3 regions of the Methylobacterium sp. CM6244 genome follow, and region 3 is predicted to be linked to each of the others. Evidence: predicted binding sites of a transcription regulator. Region 3 holds the regulator's gene; each other region holds the start of a gene.

Region 1 (8,042 bases), 2.3 Mb from region 3:
CGGCGATGACTGGCACCGTCTTGCGCCGGATCTGGAAGATCGGGTTGAGCCCGAAATTGAGCAATGTGCCGCAGAGCAGGCCGGGGATAAGGATCAGCGCATAGAGGGCGAAGGGGCCGCGATAAGCCTCCGGCACGACGAGCCCTTGGAGTGCTGGAAGCACAGCCCAGAGTCCGCCGGCGCAAGGCACCATGAGCGCCACCACGATGGCCGCATTTCGGCCGATCTGGGCCTCAGCCGCCACATGGCCCTCGTGCTCGTCCACCCGCACGGCGAGCTGGAACAGGATAAGGTCCAAGGCCGTGCCGATCATGCTGAGGCTGCGCGAGGCGACATCCGCCGCAAGGGTGAAATAACCGGCCTCCGCCAAGCCGAACGACATGGCGATGGCGCTACGGTTGAGGAACGGCGTGATCTGGTAGATCGCGTTCGCCACGATCAGCGGAAGCCCGTAGGCGCGAAACAGCCGCCAAGTCTCCCCCATCCGAACACGGACGATCGGCACGGGTGGATCGAGCAGCGGCTTGCGCAGCACCACGACGGGTAGAAACTGGCTGAGCCCGCAAGCGACCAGCACCCAGAGCGGCTGCGGAAATAGCCAGGCTGCGCCCGCCATGAGCAGGAACGACAGGCCGTTCTTGATGAGGGTGAGCTTGAGATAGAGGCCGCCGTCGAATCGTGCCCGAGTGAGGGCTGCGTGATAATCGAACAGGCCGATGCCGAAGGCGGCGAGGCCAGCCCCAGCCGCGATGGCGAAACGGCCCTCCGTGTTCATTTCCACAGTCGCGCCGACGACGGCGCAGAGAGTCGATGCGAGCAGAAGGAGGACGGCCAGGATGGCGTAGGCCCGGTCCAGCCCATGGCGGATCCAAGGTTCCTCGCGCCGGACGCGGTTGGAATAGAACCGTGTCGCCGACAGCCGCAGCCACTCGAAGACCAGGGTGTTGAGCACCACGGCACCCGTGGTGGCGAGGCCGAACAGGCCGAAATCCGCCGGTCCCATGAGCTTGGCCAGAAGGAGGCCGAGGCCGAAATTGAGCCCGGCATTCAGGATGAAGGCGAAGATTACGGCCATGCGGTCGACTCTGGTCGCCGGATTGCCGGCGATGCTCCCAATCCTTGTGCGCCGGGCCGAAAAGATTTCCCTAAACCCCGAAAACGCTCGATCGAACGCGCGTCAGAACCAGCCGCGCAGCTTGAAGAAGACGATGGGGATGATCGCGCTGATGACGATCAGCGACAGACCATAGGGATAGCCATAGGCCCAGTCGAGTTCCGGCATGTGCTTGAAGTTCATGCCGTACATCGACGCGATCAGGGTCGGCGGCACGCCCACTACCGAGACGACGGTGAGCACGCGAAACGTGTTGTTCTGCTCGATGTTGATGAGGCCGAGAGTGGCGTCGAGCAGGAACTGGACGTTTTCGGACAAGCGGATCTCGAACTCGTCGAGGGAGGCGATGTCCCGGCGCAGGGTCTCGAAGCGCGGCATCTCCGTGGCGCCGAGGAGGTGCTCGCACTCGCCGGCGACGAACGGGAGGATGCGCTCGAGACCGAGCAGGCTCGAGCGGATCTTGCCGAGCGCCTTGCCCCGCCGACCGACGCTGCGGAGGATTCGGCGCAGCGCGAGGTCGCGGCGGCGCGGGGTCTTGCCGGAATCGCCGGCGACGCCCCCTGCCCTCACGTCGAAGTCGAAGATCCGGGTCGAGAGCGCGTCGAGATCGGCGCCCATCTCCTCCAGGGCGTCGGCGAGGCTGTCCACCAGCTCCTCCACCAGGAGCAGGAAGATCTCGGTGCCGGTCTGGCAAGCGCCGTCACCGTCGCCGATGCGCTTCTTGACCTCCTCGAAGGCGCGCAGCTCATTGAACCTGACGGTGATGAGCCGGTCCCGGGTCAGTACGAAGCCGAGCGGGGTCAGCTGCGAATCCACCTTGTCGAAGGTGATCATCGGTGTGGAGAGCGAAAGACCGTTCTTGAGCCGGCGCAGGCGGCTCGAATTCTCGACCTCGCTCAGGGCTTTTCGCGAGGGGACGCGCAGGCCGGTGGCGGCCTCGATATGCTCCGCTTCCTCGGCACTCGGATCGTTGAGGTCGATCCAGATCGCATGGCTCGGCACGCCGCCGCCATTGGCTGCGCCGGAATGCTCGACCGCGCCTTGCGGTCCCTGAAGGCTGATCATGGGGTGATTGTCATCCGTCTGTCAGCGACCGGAGAGCAGAACATGCTGCGCAAACGCGGCATGACGCGTCGTCCGCGTCTTGACTCGCAAGGAGCTTGAGCCTACCTCCGCCCTTGCTTTGGCACTCTTCGCTCGGGAGTGCTAACAGCCTGGGTTGGGCGAGCCCTTCGGCCGCATCAACGCCATCCATGAATTTGAAGCAAGAGGGCAGCTCATGAAGTTCCGTCCGCTGCACGACCGTGTCGTCGTCCGCCGTATCGAAGGCGAAGAGAAGACCAAGGGGGGCATCATCATCCCCGATACCGCCAAGGAGAAGCCGCAAGAGGGCGAGATCGTCGCCGTCGGCCCTGGCGCCCGTGACGAGGCCGGCCGCGTGAACCCGCTCGACGTCAAGGCCGGTGACCGCGTCCTGTTCGGCAAGTGGTCCGGCACCGAAGTCAAGATCGACGGTCAGGACCTCCTGATCATGAAGGAATCCGACATCATGGGCGTCGTCGCCTAAAGCGACCCGGCCCTCTTCCTTCTTCCATCCGAGCCTTTCGAGCGCGCCCTTCGGTGAGCGCCTCAAGGCTCTCAACTTGATGAGGATCTATACATGGCAGCGAAAGAAGTACGCTTCGGCTCAGATGCCCGCGAGAAGATGCTCCGCGGCGTCGACATCCTCGCCGATGCCGTCAAGGTGACCCTCGGCCCCAAGGGCCGTAACGTCGTCATCGAGAAGTCCTTCGGCGCTCCGCGCATCACCAAGGACGGCGTCACCGTCGCCAAGGAGATCGAGCTCGCCGACAAGTTCGAGAACATGGGCGCCCAGATGGTGCGCGAAGTGGCCTCGAAGACCAACGACATCGCTGGCGACGGCACCACCACCGCCACCGTCCTGGCCCAGGCCATCGTCCGTGAAGGCGCCAAGTACGTGGCCGCCGGCATGAACCCGATGGACCTGAAGCGCGGCATCGACCTCGCCACCACCGCCGCCGTGAAGGACATCACGAGCCGCGCCAAGAAGGTCGCCTCGTCCGAGGAAGTCGCCCAGGTCGGCACCATCTCGGCCAATGGCGACAAGGAAATCGGCGAGATGATCGCCCACGCCATGCAGAAGGTCGGCAACGAGGGTGTCATCACCGTCGAGGAAGCCAAGACCGCCGAGACCGAGCTCGACGTCGTCGAGGGCATGCAGTTCGACCGCGGCTACCTCTCCCCGTACTTCATTACGAACGCGGAGAAGATGGTTGCCGAGCTCGAGGACCCCTACATCCTCATCCACGAGAAGAAGCTCTCGTCGCTCCAGGCGATGCTGCCGGTTCTCGAGGCCGTGGTGCAGACCGGCAAGCCGCTCGTCATCATCGCCGAGGACATCGAGGGTGAGGCTCTCGCCACGCTCGTCGTGAACAAGCTGCGCGGTGGCCTCAAGGTCGCTGCCGTCAAGGCTCCGGGCTTCGGCGATCGCCGCAAGGCCATGCTCGAGGACATCGCGATCCTGACCCAGGGGCAGATGATCGCCGAGGACCTCGGCATCAAGCTCGAGAACGTTACCCTCCCGATGCTCGGCCGCGCCAAGCGCATCCGCATCGAGAAGGAGACCACCACGATTATCGACGGTCTCGGCGAGAAGGCGGACATCGAAGCCCGCGTCGGCCAGATCAAGGCGCAGATCGAGGAGACCACCTCGGACTACGACCGTGAGAAGCTCCAGGAGCGCCTGGCCAAGCTCGCCGGCGGCGTCGCGGTCATCCGCGTCGGCGGCGCGACCGAGGTCGAGGTCAAGGAGAAGAAGGACCGCGTCGACGACGCGCTCAACGCCACCCGCGCTGCGGTGGAAGAAGGCATCGTCCCCGGCGGCGGCACCGCCCTCCTCCGTGCCCGTGAGGCCGTCCGCGCTCTCCAGAGCGACAACCCGGACGTCCAGGCCGGCATCAAGATCGTGCTGAAGGCCCTCGAGGCCCCGATCCGCCAGATCGCCGCCAACTCGGGCGTCGAAGGCTCGATCGTGGTCGGCAAGATCACCGACAACAGCTCTTCGATCACCTACGGCTTCAACGCCCAGACCGAAGAGTATGTCGACATGATCCAGGCCGGCATCGTCGACCCGGCCAAGGTCGTGCGCACCGCCCTGCAGGACGCCTCCTCGATCGCCGGTCTCCTCGTCACCACCGAGGCCATGATCGCCGATGCTCCGAAGAAGGACAGCGGCGCTCCCCAGATGCCGGGCGGCGGCGGCATGGGCGGCATGGACTTCTAAAAAAGTCCCTATCGTCACGTGGAATGGATGCTCTCGCGGTTACCGCCGCGAGAGCGGAGAGGGTCGTCGCAAGACGACCCTCTTTTCGTTACGGATGATCGGACAAGACCGGGCGCTGGGCGGTTAAATGTCGTCGCGCGGACGGATTTGGCCGACTTGAATCCGTGAAACCTTCGCCCGAGATTTCAGCCCGTCACGGCAGAGAGCCGGCGAGACTTCAGTATCGGCGGTGTTTACCCTGCGCGGCGATTGCACCGGACGTAAGAGGCGTCGCCCTTTGCACTCGACCATGTGAGACGGTCGCCCTCGACGATCAGCTTCACTTGGGATGTCCAGCGCCGGCCGCCATCGCTGCAGGATGCCGCCACGCTCCAACTCGCGCCCATGCGCCGTCCGTCGCGGAAGGTACAGACGGTATTTCCCGCCCGCGCGCCATTCTCGGTGATCCGCGCCGGTATGTATCCACGGCGCCGCGCGCCGCGGCGGCATGCCACCTCGTTCGGCCCCCAGACGCCGACATAAGCCGCCGCCTCGATCGGTGGAGAAGCGGTAGCGGGGGCATCGGCGCGTGGCGTCACTTCCGTATCCTGCTTGAGCGCGACCGGCCGGATGCCCGGCTGGGCAGGGGATGCAGCGAGCCTGTCCCGGGCAGGCACTCCAGCGTGAGCAGAGCCAAGCCCCACATCCGACCAGGGCGCATTGGCACGGGGCAAGCGTGAGGATGCCGCCGTGTTCTCGAACGGACCCGGCTCGTTCAAGGCAGCCTGTGCCGTGCCGGTCTCAGGGCGGACAGGGGTATCGTTAGTCAACAGAACTGTGCTGTAGCCGAGGAGAACGCCCCAGCCCATGGCGAGGGATACTGGGAGTATCAAGGCACGGCGCGACCCTCCCGACGGTCCGGTCACCGTCACTGACGGCGTGCCGTCCTCGTTTCTCATATCCTCGCTTTCGATGCCGGCGGCCATCGTTGTCTCCCGTCAAGCCCGACCCTGAGGCCGAGCCAATCACGTGCGCGCCAATTTCTCGGCGGCACCCACCACCTCACTATTCCGCGACATTCGATCCCCCACCCCGTCCGACATGCAGGCCGTTATCATTCTCAAGGTCGGCTCTCGTCAGGACAGGTGTGTGATTATTCTGTCTCGGTGCGTTTGATAGCGGTGGATAGACTCCGGGAATAGGGCGAGCGAACGGCAAGGCCTTCCCGTCGCTTGCCAAAACTGCCATGCTCAAGCTTGTGAGAAACATACCAGCGCGCAGATCCATCGTGACGAGACGCCTCGCCATCGCCGTCTGCGTTGTCATCGCCAACTCGGCCGGCGCTCAGACGCCTCCCCCCACTCCGCGGATGTCCTGCGCGGACGCGATGGCGCTCGTGAAGCGCGACGGATCGGCGGTCCTGTCCTGGTCCGTGGGCAAGGCGGATAGGTCCGGCAGGGGGGAGCAGCCGGTAAAGACGGAACGCTTCGTCAGCGATCGCAGCCTTTGCGGCCTGACGGAAATCGCCGAGCTGCGTTTCGTCCCGACCCGCGATAATATGGAATGCCCCGTGGGGTACCGCTGTCGCGAGCCCGATTACGGCGACTGGGATTGGCCCTGATCCGATCTGACGCATCCGGCGGGTGAAGCCCTCGCCACGATCTCGCCACGACCGGCCGTCACTGCCGCCGTCACGACCGGGTGCTAATCCGGCGGGCGAAGACCCATTCGCACATTTGAATTTACCGAGTTGAGGAGACGCGCGTGGCCGTACTCAGGACAGGCCTCGGCCTGCAGGCCGCCATAACGGCGCTCTTTGCCCTCGTTCTTCTGATCCTGCCGGGCACCTCGACACCGCTCTACGTCAGCCTCAGCGGCTTCGCGATGGTGGTGATCCTTTTTGCCTCCGCCAAGCTCTCAGATTATCTCAAGGTATTCGTTTCCGTCTACGGTATCGGGTATTTGTTCCTAGCCGGTGCCAAGCAACTGGCAGCATCCGGTTTTCTGCCGGAGACGCTGGCGGCACTGCTGCCGCCTGCCTTCGCGGCCACGGGCGCGGTGGTCTTCGCAGGCATCGTGTTCGGAATTTCCCATCTCGAACCCATCCGCGCGATCACCCGCATCGCCGATCCGTTCTTCGCCGCACGCGAGGAGCCGAACCGGGAAATCCGACCGTTCCGTTTCTTCGGCGGTACCGAAGGCCGCGTCGCACGGCGCCTCGTTGCGCTTTCGATCTTCATCACCTTTGCGCAGGTTGCGCTACAACTGCGCCTGAACTTCTGGTACCGCGACCTCTTCAACGCGCTGCAAGAGTATAACGCCGACGCATTCTGGTATCAGCTCGTCTGGATCTTCGTGCCTCTTGCGACGATCTGGGTCATCATCGGCATGTTCGACACTTTCGTCGATGCTTCGCTACACATCCGCTGGCGCACTTGGCTCGCACGCAGCCTCTACAGCCGCTGGCTCGGTGGGGGCACGCATTACCGCATACCCTTCACCGACGAACCGGCCGACAACCCGGATCAGCGCATCCAGAGCGACGTCAACCTCTTCATCCAGCAGACGACGAGCCTGTCAATCCGGCTCCTGTCCCAGGCCGCTACCCTGGTTTCCTTCATGGTTATCCTTTGGGGGCTGTCGCGGGATTTCGTTCTTCCCTTTACCGACATGGTAGTGCCCGGCTTCCTGGTGTGGCTGGTCATCGTCTACGCGGTGGTTGGAACTTGGCTGACCCATCTCATCGGCCGTCCACTCATCGGCCTCGACTTCCGGCAGGAGAAGGTGGAGGCCGATTTTCGCTTCTCACTCGCGCGGACCAGGATCTATTCCGAGCAGATTGCCCTGCTGCGCGGTGAGCGGTCGGAGACCTTGCGACTGCGCGAGCTGTTCCGGGAGATCATCGAGAACTACCTCGCCATCATCTACCGGCGGATTAAGATCGGCAGCTTCACCCTGTCCTACAACCAGATCAGCGTGGTGTTTCCCTACATCCTCGCCGCTCCATCCTACTTCCTTAAGAAAATTACCCTCGGCCAGTTCCAGCAGACGGCGAACGCCTTCAGCAGCGTCCAGGGTTCCCTGTCCTTCTTCATCGATTCCTACACTACCATCGCGTCGTACCGCGCCAATACCAACCGCCTGACGTCGTTCAAGCGGGCGATGACGAAGGCGGAGGCCCTGTCCGGTGCCGGATACGGCTTGGTGCAGGGCAGTGGACCGGGCCCGGCCGTGACGGCGTCCGGCATGACCCTGGCGCTGCCCGATGGTCGCGAGATTGTCTCCGCCAAGTCGTTTACCCTCACCAAGGGTGCCGCCACTCTCGTCACCGGCCCGTCTGGATCGGGCAAGTCGACCCTGTTCCGGGCAATCGCCGGGATCTGGCCGTTCGGCAAGGGCCGGATCGACGTGCCCGAAGGTCAGTCAGCGCTGGTGCTGCCGCAGCGGCCGTATATTCCACTCGGAACCCTGCGTGGCGCGGTGGTCTATCCCAGCACCACCGACCAGTTCTCCGACGAGGCGATCCGCGAAGCCTTGATTGCCGCGCAACTGCCGCAGCTCGCCGACCGTCTCGACGAGATCGATGCCTGGGACCAGCGACTGTCCGGCGGTGAACAGCAGCGTTTGGCCATCGCCCGCGCCGTG
Region 2 (8,042 bases), 1.6 Mb from region 3:
GAGGCGCCCCGCGGAGAGGTGGCAGAGCGGTTGATTGTACCGCACTCGAAATGCGGCATGGGTGCAAGCCCATCGGGGGTTCGAATCCCCCCCTCTCCGCCAATCAGCCTGAAAAGCCTTATTTTTCAGACGCTCCCAAGGGAAACAGCGACTTCGCGGCCGTTCGGTGGTACACACGGGTGGTACACGCGTGGTTCTGGCAATGTCACGTCCCTGGCCCCATCCGAAGACCGGCGTCTTCTGGTTCCGCAAGCGGGTCCCGAAGGACCTGCTGGCGCTCGTCGGCAAGCGGGAGGAGAAGGCTAGCCTCGGAACGAAGGAGGTTGGCGAGGCCAAGCGCCGCCACGCTGCGCACGCGGCGCTGGTGGAGGCCCGCTGGGCGAACCTGCGGTCCGGCGTACAGCAGCTGAACATGCTTGAGGTCCATGCCATCGCGGGCGAGTTCTACGATAACCTCGTCCCTAAGTTCCGAACTGGCCAGTTCTCCCCCGTCTTCAACCTGCTCGCGACCGGGGTCATCGAGCGCTTCATCGCCGATACCGGTTCAAAGCAGCGCACCGAGTTCATGCGCTTCTACGGGGCCGAGATCGACGGCCACCTTGCCCGCAAGGGGTTGCTCGTGCACCCCGAGTCGCGCGGCGCACTGGATTACGCGATCGCCAAGGCGATCCTCCAGGCCGTCGAGCAGAGCCTAAAGCACCTAGACGGAGATTTTAGCCCGGACCCGATGGCCGGGCGCTTTCCAAAGATGCCGTCCAAGCCAGCGGCTCCCATCCTACCCCTGGAGGAGTGGTTCGCGAAGTACGCAGAGGAATCGAAGCTCTCAGCCTCTACGCGGAAGCGCTGGCGGCCGGCCTTGGCGACGCTGGAAGCCTCCGTGGGCCACGACGACCTCGCCCGCGTCACCCCGGACGACGTCTCGAATTGGGTCGACACGCTCAAGATCAAGGGGCGCAGCAACAAGACTGTCCGCGACGTCTACCTCGCCTCGGCCAAGGCGCTGTTCGGTTGGCTCAAGGGCGAGCGGAAGATTGCAATGAACCCATGCGCGGACGTCCGGGTGAAGGTCGTCGAGGGGGAAGTGCTGCGCGCCCGCGACTTCACCGAGGCCGAGGCGTCGAGCATCCTCGCGGCAGCTCTTGCCCCCCATGGCGGGCGCCTCAGTCCAGAGCATGCGGCGGCCCGCCGGTGGGTTCCGTGGCTGTGTGCCTACTCCGGCGCGCGGGTCGGCGAGATTACCCAGTTGCGCCGCAAGGACGTGCTCGAACAGGGAGGGGTGCCGTATCTCCGCATCACCCCGGAGGCGGGCACGGTGAAGACGGGGCAGTTCCGGGACGTTCCGATCCACCAGCACCTGATTGAGATGGGGTTCCTCGACTATATCGGAACGCGGACGGGTCCCTTGTTCTTCGACCCGGCGCGCGGACGCGGCGGCTCGGCTGCCAACCCAATGTCGAAGAAAGTCGGCGAGCGGCTGGCGGCGTGGGTCCGCAAGCTTGGGATCGACGACGTCGGCGTCGATCCCAACCACGGCTGGCGGCACAGCTTCAAGACGCGCGGCCGCGCGTGCGGGATGCGGGAGTCGGTCCTGGACGCCATCCAGGGGCACGCTCCTCGAACGGAGGGCGGGAAGTACGGGGGGTACACTCTCGAAACCAAGGCTTCCGAGATGAAGCTGCTCCCGCGCTATGCCGTCACTTTAGCTTGAGCGGGGAGGTAAGGGCTGAGCCGAGGCTCACAAACGGACTGTCCATTTATACCCCCTCTTTCGCCTACCATCGGTTACCGGCATGTGGGCATCGTATGCAATTGCTGTGTCTCATACCTCATCGGTCCGCGTTGCTTGAAAGTAGTGGCCCCAAGACATTGAGCTCAAGCCGGCACCCCCAAAGCCTGCGTCGCCATGGTCCGAAAGTCGGCAACCATAGTCTCCACGGCGACCCGATCCGGTAGGGTCGCGAGATCGACCTGTCGGCCGACGATGCGGAACGGGCCTTGCGGGTGCTGCACCGGCGTCCCATCGACGTCGGGCCACGGGCCGCGCTCCCAGACCCAGTTGTACCAATTCTTCGAGACACCTTCGTCGCACAGCCACATGTAGAGCCATAGCGAGGAGGTACAGGCGTCAGCCGGCTCGAAGAGTGCGGGATCGACCTCGCCTTGCTCGTTGTAGCCCTCGTGCCCGCTGTCGACACGAACGCGAAGTTCCACCATCCATTCGCCGGCCTTCGGGGCGTTCCGGTCGGCGCCTCCGGGCAGGAACAGAAAACAGACCTCGGCAAGTGGAAGGAAGTCCCAGGCCCAACGTTTCAACGGGTCGCCGGTCAGTTGCGGCGGTGGATCGCTGACCCTGGGGCGCCACGCGTAAAACTCGTGCTCGGGGAAGGAGCCCAGCACGACCTGCGCGAGGTCCAGGACGCGACGCTGGTACGACCAGACCAATCTGTACGCCTTGCGGACGTCGGTCAGGGCCTCGGCAAGTGCGGGATCCACATCCGGCATGCGTCACATCCTTCGTAGGGCCCCGTGGGATGCCGGTCCCGAACGCATGCTCTCTATGCGCGCGAGCCAGCCGGCGATGTAATCGGGACGGGCTCCACGCTCCTCCCGTACTTCCTCCGGTGCCCGGAGAGAAGAGGCTGCGAGAGCCTCCTGCGATCGTTCGAACGTTGCCCGCTCCCTGGCGAGAGTCCTCATCTCACGAACGTGGAGGTGGCCATGCAAGGCAAGCGCGTCGAGGATGTCTCCGACGACGCGCCGGTCCCGGTCGTCGAACGTCAGTTGCGCCAGCGTATCTGTCAGGTCGCGCCAGTCCATCGCGACAGCGCGAAAACCCTCGGGCATCGGATCCGGGTACGAGCCGAGGATCGTAGCGACCTCCAGGAGCGGAGCCTTCCCCCACCTGCCGACGGCGAGGAGTACGACGTCCGTATCGCAACCTTCGTCGGGGTATATCTCCGCATGGGCGCGCCACTCCCGCCCCCATTGCCAGCGGTCATGCCCGCCCCCGCGTTTGCATTCCACGATGAGATCGACGCGTCGCGGAGGCTCGCCAATTTCGAACCGCATGAAGACGTCAGGCTCGACGCTCCGCATGCCGGCGGCCGTGGTCAGCGACCATCCAGGCCAGAATTGTACCGCCGTCAACCTAATCGGTTCAGTGCCGACAGGCAGTTCGGCGCGCGTGGCGCATCTCAGAGTGGCCCAGAGGAGGACCGGATCGAGGTAGGCGAGACGCGAAAAAACTGCAGCCGTAAGCGGATCCTCGGCGCTACGGAAAACGCTCTTGAAAGAATCACCTGGTCGCGCGGTTTCCGGCAGACGCCGCCCTTTTCCCCCAAGAATAGCTTTCAGCATGGCGTCTTCTGAACCTTCTTGACGCTCCGCCGTCGTCGCGAACGATGTCCGTCAGACCCTCGGCCCTACGGATCGATACCACCATCCTCTACGCCCGCTGAGCCCCCTCAACTCCATATTTTCGAGCGCGTAGGTCGAAGGCCTTCAGGCCACCTTCCATGATCCGCGTAACGGCTTGCCTTACGGCAGGCGTCTCGATCGCACCATCGACCTCGACACGCACATGCGTCGTACCTTCCGGAGCGCGGTCCTCAGCGATGGTCGAGACCATGGTGACGACCTTGTCGGCATCACCATTGACGACGAGGTTCGCGTTGTGGGTCGAGAAGATGATCTGGCGAGAGGTTTTCGAGGTGCGGATCCTCTCGACAATGCGCATGATCACACGATTGTCGAGGTCGTCCTCCGGCTGGTCAACGATGAGCGTCCCCGCCTCCTGGCGGAGAAGCAGCTCCAGAAGAGCCGAGGCCTGCTGCCCGGGTGATGCCCGTGCAAAAGCGATGTTCTGGCCGTCGCTGACGTAGTGTCCGTCGTCAGATGATTTGGGACATTCAGCGGTGTTCAGGAGCAGAGGCTCTGGTCCATCTGGGGTAAGAGGTTAGGCGGCCTGCGCGTGGTGGCGCAAGCGGCGATCCATCAGGGTCTGGCGCTTGATGCGTTCCCGCTCGGCCAGGATCCCTTCGCCGCATCCGAAGTAGACGTCAGCGGGCGTGAGGTTGCTCAGGCTCTCATGGGCTCGGGCATGGTTGTAGTGTTCGACGAAGTCGGCAACCTGCGTCTCCAGCTCGCCGGGCAAGTAGGCGTGTTCGAGCAGGATGCGGTTCTTGAGCGTCTGATGCCAACGCTCGATCTTGCCCTGCGTTTGAGGATGGCATGGCGCGCCGCGGATGTGGGTCATGCCCCGTATACTGAGCCAGTCGGCCAAGTCGCTGGCGACGTAGCTCGGCCCGTTGTCGGAGAGTAGGCGTGGCCGATGCATCACCCGCGCCTGATCGAGCCCAGCCGCACCCAGCGCCAGGTCGAGCGTGGCGGTGACGTCGCTGGCCTGCATCGTCGTGCACAGCTTCCAGGCGACGATGTAGCGTGAGAAGTCGTCCAGCACCGTCGACAGGTAGTACCAGCCCCAGCCAACGACCTTCAGGTAGGTGAAGTCCGTCTGCCAAAGCTGGTTGGGCGCGGTGGTCTTATCGCGGAACTCGTCGGCGGCCTTGATGACGATATAGGCCGGGCTGGTGATCAGGTCCTGAGACTTGAGCAACCGTTAGACGGTCGCTTCCGAGACGAAGTAGCGACGCTCGTCTGTGAAGCGCACCGCCAGCTCACGCGGACTGAGTTCAGGCTGCTCCAGAGCCAGGGCAACGATCTGCTCGCGGATCTCCGCAGGCAGGCGGTTCCAGACCCGGCTCGGCCGCGAGGGATGGTCATTCAACGCCTCGGGGCCGCCGCGCTGGTAGGTGTCGTACCACCGGTAGAACGTCGAGCGCGTGATGCCGAGCTTGTCCAGGCTGGCACGCACCGGCAGATGGGATTGCTCGACCAGCCGGATGATCTCCAGCTTCTCGGGGGCCGGGTACCTCATGCCTCGTCGCCCCCAGCCCCGCTCATGCTTTTTTTAAGCAGACGGTTCTCCAGCACGAGATCAGCCACGACCTCTTTGAGCGCCCCCGTCTCGCGGCGCAGATCCCGCACTTCATCCGTGGTGGCCGCACGAGCCGTGTCGCCGGACAGGCGCTTCTTGCCAGCCTCCAGGAACTCCTTGGACCAGCCGTAGTACATCGAGGCGACAATCCCCTCACGTCGGCACAACTCGGCGATGCTGTCCTCGCCACGCAAGCCTTCCAGCACCACGCGGATCTTCTCCTCGGACGAGAAATGCCGACGTGTGGCCCGACGTATGTCCTTGATCACCGCTTCTGCCGGCTTCTTGGCCGGTCCGGATGTCTGCTTCATCTTCGCTCCTCAGGGGCTACGATGAACCAGTCATCCTCCGTTCGTGAAGACCCTCAATCTGTCCCACAGGTGCTGACGTCGGACAATTGAGCGCGCCTTTTTAAGCCAGGAAATCTTCCAGGGGGAAGTGATCGATCTCCCCACCGAACGCATCACGGCGCGTGATCGGTTCTCCATAAGGGTAAACCCCGAAGCATCGGACTAACTGCCTGAGCTGAGCCAACGCAAGCTGAAGCTCCGTCGCGTGGCTCGCAGTCAACGATACGTGGCGAAACCGCTGGCGTTTTCCATTTCGAAGCGTCGGTGCCGGCAACCTGAGCTATCGATTTGCCTATCCTCATCCACTACGGCGAAGCCCCGAGCTTTGTAGAACTGCACGGCAGAAACATTCTGCGCGAAGACGTGAAGCCAAAGGATCTGGTGACGATCTTGTGCCGCCTGCAGGAGGGCCGATGCCACACCCCGGCTGACATGTGGGAGATCTACGTACAATGCTGAAATGTAATCTCCATCATCCACGGTGATGAAGGCAATCACGGAGCTATCCACCTCTATTATCAGAGTTTCTGAGTGCCTCAGTAGAAGTGCCAGATGCTCACGAGCAGCGGTTTGCTCCCGGCCCTCCAAGAACGAATGCGAGATCGGGAACGTCCTGTCAAAAACCGCGAGGGCCGCAGCCTCGTCGTCTCCACACCTGCAGGGACGGATATGCATGTCTTGCCGGTTTCTTCCTAGATTGTCAGCCGTAACGCCCAAGGCGAGGGAAGTGCCTCAACTGAGCAGATACGCTTCGCAACGCTGAGACACATTTCAGCGACATCCCGGCCAGCATTGCATTGCGATCCCACCACTGCGCCGACGATGATGTTTAGCACTCTCGCGGATTGAGTGCTAAGGCTACGTTGCGGGGTTAGCTGTAGGACTTTTACGGTCGCCTCTCCTGCAATTCCGCGCCGTACTGGCGACGGTTGATCGCCAGGAAACCGGATCCAAAACATGAAGTTTCGCCCCCTACACGACCGTGTCGTCGTCCGCCGCATCGAAGGCGAAGAGAAGACCAAGGGCGGCATCATCATCCCGGATACCGTCAAGGAGAAGCCGCAAGAGGGCGAGATCATTGCCGTCGGCCCTGGCGCTCGGGACGAAGCCGGCCGGATCAACCCGCCTGATGTGAAGGCTGGCGACCGGGTGTTGTTCGGTAAGTGGTCTGGCACCGAGGTCAAGATCGACGGTCAGGACCTTCTGATCATGAAGGAATCCGACATCATGGGCGTCGTCGCCTAGGTCGGTTGCGTCGCTCGCAAACCCAATGACCTGCCCTTTCGAGGCGGCCGCTGTGGCGTGCCTCAGGGCCTTACATCACTGAAGAGATCACCCCCATGGCTGCCAAAGACGTTCGTTTCTCCGTCGATGCCCGCGAGAAAATGTTGCGCGGTGTCGAGCTTCTTGCCAGCGCCGTGAAGGTCACGCTGGGGCCCAAGGGTCGCAACGTCGTCATCGAAAAGAGCTACGGCGCGCCTCGCATCACCAAGGACGGCGTCACCGTCGCCAAGGAGATCGAACTCGCCGACAAGTTCGAGAATATGGGCGCCCAGATGGTGCGCGAAGTGGCCTCGAAGTCGAGCGACATCGCCGGCGACGGCACCACAACGGCAACCGTGCTGGCTGCCTCCATCGTCCGCGAGGGCGTGAAGTACGTGGCTGCCGGCATGAACCCAATGGACCTGAAGCGTGGCATCGACCTCGCTGTTGCGGCGGTCGTGAAGGACATCGGTGAGCGTGCCCGCAACGTGGCCTCCTCCGAGGAGATCGCCCAAGTGGGCACGATCTCTGCCAATGGCGACAAGGAAATCGGCGAGATGATCGCCCACGCCATGGAGAAGGTTGGCAAGGAAGGCGTCATCACTGTCGAAGAGGCCAAGAATGCCGAAACCGAGCTCGACGTCGTCGAGGGCATGCAGTTCGACCGTGGGTATCTCTCGCCGTACTTCGTCACGAACCCAGAGAAGATGATGGCGGATCTCGAGGATCCCTACATCCTCATCCACGAAAAAAAGCTCGGTTCGCTTCAGGCCTTACTGCCCATCCTCGAAGCCGTGGTGCAGACGGGTAAGCCGCTGCTCATTATCGCCGAGGACATCGAGGGCGAGGCGCTTGCCACCCTCGTGGTGAACAAGCTGCGCGGCGGCCTCAAGGTAGCCGCTGTGAAGGCTCCGGGCTTTGGTGACCGTCGCAAGGCCATGCTCGAAGACATTGCCCTGCTGACCAAAGGCCAGATGATCGCCGAGGATCTTGGGATCAAACTCGAGAACGTCACCCTTGAAATGCTGGGCCACGCCAAGCGGGTGCGCATCGACAAAGAGACCACCACGATCATCGACGGTGCCGGCGACAAGGCCGACATCGAAGCACGTGTGGCGCAGATCAAGGCGCAGATCGAGGACACCACCTCGGACTACGACCGTGAGAAGCTCCAGGAGCGGCAGGCCAAGCTCGCCGGCGGCGTCGCCGTCATTCGCGTCGGCGGCTCGACCGAGGTCGAGGTCAAGGAGAAGAAGGACCGCGTTGATGATGCGCTTCATGCGACCCGTGCGGCGGTCGAGGAAGGCATCGTGCCCGGCGGCGGCGTAGCGCTCCTTCGCGCCAAGGCCGCGGCTCAGGGTCTTACCAACGACAACCCTGACGTTCAGGCCGGCATCAAGATCGTGCTGAAGGCGCTCGAAGCCCCGATCCGT
Region 3 (8,042 bases):
CTCGAGGGCGATCCGGCCGAGATGCGAATTACCAGATGCGTCGAGGCCCGGCGACCATACCGCGATCGACGCTTTTTCGGGGGCCACCGCGATAATTCCGCCGCCGACGCCACTTTTGCCGGGAAGGCCAACACGATAAGCGAATTCGCCGGACCCGTCGTAGTGACCGCAAGTCAGCATGACTGCGTTGATACGCTTGGCGCGCTCCGGAGAGACCACGGAATGCCCGGTGAGAGGGTTGCGGCCGGAATGAGCGAGGAAGCGGCTCGCCGTGGCTAGCTGCCGGCACGACATGCCGATGGCGCAATGATGGAAATAAACACCCAGGGTGAAATCGACCGGGTTATCGATATTGCCGAAGGATTTCATGTAGTTGGCAAGCGCGATATTACGGAAACCCGTGCGCAGCTCGGAGGCGGCCACCGCGTCGTCAATGGTAATGGTCGGGTCCTGGGCGAGGAACTGCATGAAGCGCAGGATTTCACCGAGCGCTTCCCGGGGCTGGTGGCCCGACAGTATCGTGTCGGTCACCGCGATGGCACCGGCATTGATGAACGGATTGCGGGGGATGCCGCGCTCACGCTCGAGCTGGACAATGGAGTTGAAAGGACTGCCGGACGGCTCGCGACCGACTCGGCGCCAGAGCCGATCTCCCGCCATGCCGAGGGCCAGAGTCAGCGTGAACACCTTAGAGATGCTTTGGATCGAGAATGAAGTGTCGCTGTCACCTCCTGCCGCCACATGCCCGTCAGCATCGATGACGACAATTCCGAAGGCCTTCGGATCGACACGGGCGAGTTCCGGGATGTAGGTGGCGACCTCACCTCGGTCTGGCCGGTCAGCCATCTCCTCGGCGATTTCTCTGACGACGGTATCAAGGTCGGGCACGGCGTCGCTCATCTGCGAGGAAACGGGTATCGATGCGAGCCAAGACGGAACCCGCATGCCTCCGCCACGGCGCCATCCGACAGATGGCGGAGTTTCGCGGCCGGCCGCACCGCGACGCAAAGGGCATTCCTTTTGGACGAAGCGGATTGCCGGAGAACAACGTCGATGCCGCGGGCCTAGAGGTTGTGCGCGAGGGCAGAGCCGGACACAATCGCCGCTCAGGAAGAACCCATTGAACGATCGCCCCCGCCCCTTCTCTTCTCAGCAGCTCCAGCCCCTCGCGGCTCTAAACGAGCGCACACGCGAGATCTTTCGACAGATCGTGGAGAGCTACCTCACGACGGGCGAACCTGTAGGATCCCGCAACCTCGCACGCATCCTGCCCATGGCGCTGTCGCCGGCCTCGATCCGCAATGTCATGGCGGATCTGGAGCATTCTGGCCTGATCTTCGCGCCTCACACATCCGCCGGCCGACTTCCGACGGAAATGGGCCTGCGCTTCTTTGTCGATGCCATGCTGGAGATCGGCGATGTCGGGCGCGAGGAGCAGGAGCGGATCGAGGCCCAAATGCGTGCCGCCGCATCTGGCCACACATTCGAAAGCGCCTTGGCCGAGGCCTCGACGCTGCTGTCCGGAATTTCCCGGGGAGCAGGCGTCGTGCTCACCACCAAGACAAACGTGCACCTGAAACACATCGAATTCGTCCGGCTCGATCCAGCCCGCGCCCTCGTCGTACTGGTGTCGGATGACGGTTCGGTGGAGAACCGCCTCCTGGATCTGCCCCCGGGCCTTCCGGCCAGCGCCCTGCAGGAAGCCTCCAACTACCTCAATGCCCGCCTTCATGGACGCACACTGGGAGGCTTGCGCGCCGAGATCGAGGCCGGCCGCGAGGCGATGAAGCGCGAACTGGACGTCATTACCGAGCGCCTGGTGGATGCGGGCCTAGCCACCACCGTCGGGCCGTCCGACGCACGTCAATTAATCGTGCGCGGCCAAGCCAACCTTCTCGACGACCTGCGCGCGGTGGAGGATCTCGAACGCATCCGCCTACTCTTCAACGACCTTGAAACGCAAAAGGATGTGATCGAACTGCTCTCCCGCGCCGAGGGTGGAGAAGGAGTGCGCATCTTCATCGGCTCGGAGAATAAACTGTTCTCGCTTTCCGGCTCGTCGATGATCGCCGCACCTTTCCGGGACGGTTCTCAGAAAATCGTCGGCGTCGTTGGTGTCATCGGCCCGACGAGACTTAACTACGCGCGGATCGTGCCGATGGTGGATTACACTGCTCGGGTAGTCTCGAAGATGCTCGACCGCAACGGGCGCTGAGCGTCATTGCGTTCATCTCACCGGACAAGACTTCGCTTCTCCAAGAAAGCTCTGCCACGACTTGAAGGAAACTGAACCAATGGCCGACGACGCCCCGGCTTCGGGGATTAATGTCGAGACACTGGCGACCTTTATTCGAAGCTCGGCACATGAGTAGCCAAAGGCCTGCTGAAAGGCCCTGACTTAGCTGCCCTCCTGCCGGAAAGCGAAACTCGCTGCGATCACTCGCATAGAAGTCTCAGTCTTTCACCTCGCTGTGATCTCGCCAAGCGCACGCGTCAGGCGCAGCCTGAGAATGACGTTCTCAACCTAGCCTGTTGCACTCATGCGGCGCTGCAGAGTTTAGTAAGAGGAAGAGGCCCAACCTCGCAGGTCGTTTGATACGCGGACCAAACATAAGCCCTTGCCTGAAACATCCAGGCTCCGGATCGCTGATGACAGCTTGTCCGGAGCCTGGACTCTGTTCTCACGTCACCACTTCGATCCGGCAAAGCATCACGCGCTACGGTTCACAATTCGACAGCGTATGCGCTTCGCCAGAGGAAGTTCCCCTCGAGGACACCACAGATGAAGATCAACCGCGGATGACGTCCACAATCTCATAGGTGTCCGGGTCGACGATGACGATGTCGTCGTCGACAAGTACGTATCGGTAATCTTCGTATTCGGGCACGATCTGCACGATGTCAGGCGGCAGGTCGTAGAGAGTGTAGCTTCGGGCGATTGCGGTCCCCACCGTCAGAGCGAAAGCACCAGCGGCAAGACGGGGGATCCCGCGACGAAGTACGCTCTGGCGAAATTCTGTACGCTGCGGAGCACCCAGTCGGCCATAAGCCCCGCGCACGGCGCCGCTATCGCCTCGGCCCGCACGATCTCGACGCCCGGCTCGATCACCCCGGTCGCTGTCGCTCCTCTCGCCACGATCCGCTTTGCCATCCTTCAGGCCGCGATCGGCCTTGCCGCTTCCGTCCATCCGCTCATCACGATCGGCCCTGCCGTCTCGCTCAGCCTTGCCGTCTCGGTCAGACTTGCCGTCTCGATCAGACTTGCCGTCTCGATCCGGCCGGGCTGCGGGATCGCTCCTGCTGCCAGCACTCGGGCGTTCGCCCTGCTCCATGCGGCCATTTCGTTCGCCGCCAGCATCACCGCCTCGCTCCATTCCAGCCGCGCCACCGCGCTCACCCGCAGGGCCGCCGCGATCCCCCGAGGCACCACCGCGTTCCATACCACCTGCGGCTCCACCACGCTCGGCTCCGCCGCCACCGGCGCCACCAGCCGATCCGGCACCACCTGCGCCACCGCCGGGCGCACCGGCGCCTGCCGCTGCGCCGCCACCCGCACCGCCACCTGCTCCAGGCCCACCTTGGGCGAAAGCACTCGCCGCACCGACGACGAGAACGGCAGCCGTCACCGTACTCCGCAAGAGCTTGCTCATGTCAGTCAGTCCATCTCTTGGTTGATTGCTGACGCCACGCGGCGCCGACGCGAAGCCGAAACGGAAAGACTGCCAAAACCGTTCCGCGATTTAAAACTACTTCCCACGTCGTCATCACACTGCACAGGCAACTTAAGCCCGAGCTTCACGGTAACGGACTTCCAAGTATTTCCACTTGGAGAAGACGATGACGTACCTTTGCCATGGCGGGAAGGGCGATGGGGATGAGGGAATGGATGACATTTGCAGCCTGCTGTAGGAAAGCCGCGTTGAGGCGCTTGTGAATTCTCCATCGCCGCTTAACGTCGCCGACCAAGAGGCCCAGGTAGGGCTCCGACAAGGATGGTAGGGAGTGCCCATGTCCGACGCTATCGCGATCGATCCTTCGAAGCCTGACGATCCGGAAGACCGCCGTCGGCGGATATTCGCCATCGTGGGCTCGTCGTCGGGTAATCTCGTCGAGTGGTTCGACTTTTATTGCTACGCCTTCTTTGCCCTCTACTTTGCGCCGGTCTTCTTTCCCGAAGGCGACGATACCAGTCAGCTCCTGAAATCCGCCGCCGTGTTCGCGGTCGGATTCTTCATGCGCCCCATCGGTGGTTGGTTGTTCGGCCGTATCGCCGATCGCCTTGGCCGCAAGACCTCGATGATGATCTCGGTGCTGATGATGTGCGGCGGATCGCTCATGATCGCCGTGCTACCGACCTATGCCAGCGTGGGGCACTGGGCTCCCGCCCTGCTCTTGCTCGCACGTATGATCCAGGGCCTTTCCGTGGGCGGCGAGTACGGCACCAGCGCCACCTACATGAGCGAGGTCGCCCTGAAGGGTCAGCGTGGATTCTTCGCCTCGTTCCAGTACGTTACCCTAATCGGCGGACAGCTTCTGGCCTCGCTGGTGCTGATCATTCTGCAGAGCTTCCTCACCGCCCAGCAGCTCACTGCCTGGGGCTGGCGCATCCCGTTCTTCATCGGTGCGATGGCGGCCGTGGTGGCGCTGTTCCTACGTTCGTCGCTCGCGGAGACGGCGACCAAAGAGGACATGGCCTCGAAGGAATCGGGGACCTTTTCGGCCCTTTTCAAGCATTGGCGGGCGTTCTGCGTGGTACTCGCCTACACCGCCGGCGGCTCCTTGAGCTTCTATACTTTCACCACCTATATGCCGAAATATCTCTTCAACACGGCGCATATCGACAAGATCACCGCATCGCAGATCTCCACTGCGGCGCTCCTCGTCTACATGGTGATCCAGCCCTTCTTCGGCTGGCTTTCGGATAGGATCGGCCGCAAGACCAACATGCTGCTCTATAGCGGGCTCGGCACGCTGATGGTGGTGCCGCTAATGACGGCGATCGGCTCCACTACGAACCCCTACCTCTCGTTCGGTCTGATCATGATCGGCCTCACGGTGATCAGCTTCTACACGGGCATCAGCGGCATTGTGAAAGCAGAGCTGTTCCCGACCCAGGTCCGGGCGCTGGGGGTCGGCCTCTCCTACGCGGTAGCGAACTCGATCTTCGGTGGCACGGCGGAGGCGGTAGCCCTGTATTTAAAGCAGATCGGCTCGGAAAGCAGCTTCTTCTGGTACGTCACGGCGATGCTCGCCATCGCCTTCATCGGCTCGCTGATCATGCCGAACCCCAAGCGCCACGGTTATCTCGACGGTGACGGCACGGTGGAAGAGGCGCTGATGCGCAAGTCACGCCGGGCGCTGCCCGCCTAAATTGCCGCTCTGTCGAAAGGTCAAACGCACGCGGTGTTCGCTCGCCGCGTGCGTCTACATAAGTGCCGCACAGCAACCGTGATCCGGTTCGGGTGATATCGTCGGTGACTATTTCCGATGCAGTGCGAGTCAGTCGGGCATGTGCGTGATTTGGCCCTTCGCATCCGCATGGCCGAGACTTGCAGCGAGGAACTGGATCAGTTTCACGCAGCGTCGCCCATGATCGCTCGTCGCTGCCGGTCGAGTTCCTCGCTGTAGCGCTTGAGGGTGTGGCTCTCGGTGAGCAGCCCGATCACCCGACGCGAGACCGGATCGTCCACCACCGCCAGAGCTTCGCTCTCCGCGCTGTCGAAGGCCGAGGCTGCCTGTTTGGCATTCATGCCGGCGGTGAGGAACACGTCTGTATAGCGCATGGCCTCGATGAGACTGGCCTCGCTATCGGCCGTCACCAGGGCATGAGCCTCGGGCACCAGCACGATTCCGGCGTAGCGCCCTTCCTTATCCACCATCACAACGCGGGACGGCGAGCCGAGGGGATGAGCCGCAAGGAAATCGCAGAGCTTCATATCGACCGGCACGGTTTCGACCTCGCGACGCATGAGCGCCCCAACGGTGAGTGACCTGATCCAGCCGATATCATGCGCGCTACGGATGCTTTCGCCGCGAAGGTGGAAGCGCCAGGTGGCAAAGGAATAGCCGAAGGTCTTCCGCACGGTCATCGACGAGGCGATCACCGCCACCAGTACGAGGCCGGTGATCGGAAAGCTGCCGGTGAGCTCGAGGGCGAGGAATGTCATCGTAAGCGGGCCGCCGATGACTGCCACCGCCAGGGCGCTCATGCCGATCACCGCATAAGCCAGCGGTGTGAGAGCGAAGAAGGTGAGTCCCTCCAGGCCGGATAGTCCATGAACGCCGGAAAGGGCCGGGATTGCCTCCGCCATCAGCGCGGCAAAGAGCTTGCCCGCCAGAGCGCCGAGAAACAGCGAAGCGAAGAACAAGCCGCCGCGAAAACCCGAGCCGATCGAGATCGCCGAGGCCGAGGCCTTCGCCACGAACAGCAGCGCCAGAGCACCGACCCCCATGGCAGGCATGTTGGTGTCGAGATGGAGATGGAGCGCTCCGTGCCCACCGGAAAGTATCTGCGGGGAGACAGCTAGGGCCAGGACGCCAACGCAGAGACCGCCGATGGCGGGGGCGAGGAAGGCCGGCAGGCGGGTCGCCCGCACACCCTGCTCGACTAGGGTGACACCACGCATGATCAGAATTCCGAGCCCAGCGCACGCGAAACCAAGAGCGAGGCTCGGTAGCGTATCGATTCCGGAGACCGCCCTCGTCGTCAGGACATCGAAACCGTTGGCAGTCACCAGGGGACTCTGCGTTACGAGCGCCTTGGCGACGAGGCTACCGCACAGGGCCGAGACGACCACCGGTGTGAGAGTGGCGATGGAATAGGTGCCGATGATGAGTTCGAACGCATAGAATGCCCCCGTGAGCGGCGCCCCGAAGGCAGCGGCGATGGCGGCGGCCGAACCACAACCCACTAGGGTACGTAGATCCGAGCGACGCATTTCAAAGGAGAGGCCGAGACGCGAGGCGATGCCGGCGCAGATCTGGGTATAGCCCGCCTCAAGACCGACCGATGCACCGCTGCCGTTCGAGATCACATTTTGCGCCGCCACGGCAGCCGACCCCTTCAGCGAGAGCCGCCCGCCATGCAGGGCATTGGCCTCGATGGGATCGACGATCGGCTGCTGCGGGCTGCCTCGGCGACGAGCCAAGCCCAGGGCGATCAGGCCGAGGATGAGACCGCCGACGGCCGGGCCGACCAGAATGAGGATCGGGGCCACATCCGTCGAAGCGCTGAGACGGGCGCCGTGCGGTAATCGATAGAGGATCTCGCGCAGGCCCTGCGTCGCGAGACTCATGGCCGAGACTGCGATCCCGGCGATCGCGCCGACGCAGGCGGCCAGCGCCACGAGCCCGGCTTCGCTGCCGCGCACCAGGGCACGCAATCGGCTTGGCACGTGGACCAGCAGCTGGCCGGCGGGAGATCCACGGCGCGGCGCGGTTTCTGAGTTCATCGACCGACGGGGGGATTGGCACGAAAGGGGTACGAAGACCGCGGCACCTTAGGGGTGGGGTGCAAGGTCCGTCGACCGAATTTCCACGTCCGGCGGCATCGATGGGGCGAAGAGTTTTCCCCATTCTGCATTCCTTGCGTCTCTAACGCTTGAAATGCCCGCAGCCTCAGGATACATCGCAGCCCGAGTGCCGCTGTAGCTCAGTTGGTTAGAGCGCTTGATTGTGGATCAAGAGGTCCCCCGTTCGAGCCGGGGCAGTGGTACCATTCGACTATCCTGGCGTCTTTGGCGACGCCTTGCAGGCTAAGAATTGGCAGCTGTTTCTAAAAGCTCCCAGCTTGGCCTTGCCTGCCTAGAATGATGCGTATCGCCCGATTACGGCAGCGCCGTTCTTGCTAGATCAGTTCCTATGCAATGTTGTCGTGAATGCCCGGTGGTTGCTGGTGTCTTCCGTCCGACCCTGTCGCATGCGGACGGTAAAGGCTCGTAATGGCTAAGCTGCCGCAAAGTGGCCATCGACGCCACGGGATGATCACGAGCCTAGCCGTTTTGTCGCCACAACTGTCCTCGTAAATGCCGATGTGCGCCACC

The links. Region 3 encodes HrcA, which represses chaperone genes, less so after heat shock. Its sites were predicted from a motif close to GTTAGCACTCNCNNNNNGNGAGTGCTAAC; they were not measured.
Region 1: the regulator HrcA is predicted to act here: its motif matches at 2,297-2,325, upstream of groES (co-chaperone GroES).
Region 2: the regulator HrcA is predicted to act here: its motif matches at 6,175-6,203, upstream of ACYQML_RS01920 (co-chaperone GroES).

What each region holds. Positions count from the first base shown of each region.
Region 1 covers NZ_CM139247.1:4,906,127-4,914,168, forward strand. Annotated here, with positions in the region: gene ACYQML_RS23115 (lipopolysaccharide biosynthesis protein) at 1-1,075, opposite strand, end outside; gene ACYQML_RS23120 (magnesium transporter CorA family protein) at 1,178-2,179, opposite strand; gene groES (co-chaperone GroES) at 2,394-2,681, shown strand; gene groL (chaperonin GroEL) at 2,775-4,418, shown strand; gene ACYQML_RS23135 (hypothetical protein) at 4,652-5,383, opposite strand; gene ACYQML_RS23140 (hypothetical protein) at 5,686-6,018, shown strand; gene ACYQML_RS23145 (ABC transporter ATP-binding protein/permease) at 6,162-8,042, shown strand, end outside.
Region 2 covers NZ_CM139247.1:414,417-422,458, reverse strand. Annotated here, with positions in the region: tRNA gene ACYQML_RS01955 (tRNA-Ser) at 13-102, shown strand; gene ACYQML_RS01950 (DUF6538 domain-containing protein) at 203-1,708, shown strand; gene ACYQML_RS01945 (hypothetical protein) at 1,873-2,502, opposite strand; gene ACYQML_RS01940 (hypothetical protein) at 2,506-3,096, opposite strand; gene ACYQML_RS01935 (AAA family ATPase) at 3,446-3,859, opposite strand; partial or broken gene ACYQML_RS01930 (IS3 family transposase) at 3,956-5,307, opposite strand; gene ACYQML_RS01925 (GNAT family N-acetyltransferase) at 5,563-6,021, opposite strand; gene ACYQML_RS01920 (co-chaperone GroES) at 6,304-6,591, shown strand; gene groL (chaperonin GroEL) at 6,687-8,042, shown strand, end outside.
Region 3 covers NZ_CM139247.1:2,029,750-2,037,791, reverse strand. Annotated here, with positions in the region: gene ACYQML_RS09430 (glutaminase) at 1-900, opposite strand, end outside; gene hrcA (heat-inducible transcriptional repressor HrcA) at 1,121-2,215, shown strand; gene ACYQML_RS09420 (DUF1236 domain-containing protein) at 2,790-2,951, opposite strand; gene ACYQML_RS09415 (hypothetical protein) at 2,954-3,151, opposite strand; gene ACYQML_RS09410 (hypothetical protein) at 3,155-3,592, opposite strand; gene ACYQML_RS09405 (MFS family transporter) at 4,009-5,370, shown strand; gene ACYQML_RS09400 (chloride channel protein) at 5,574-7,451, opposite strand; tRNA gene ACYQML_RS09395 (tRNA-His) at 7,641-7,717, shown strand.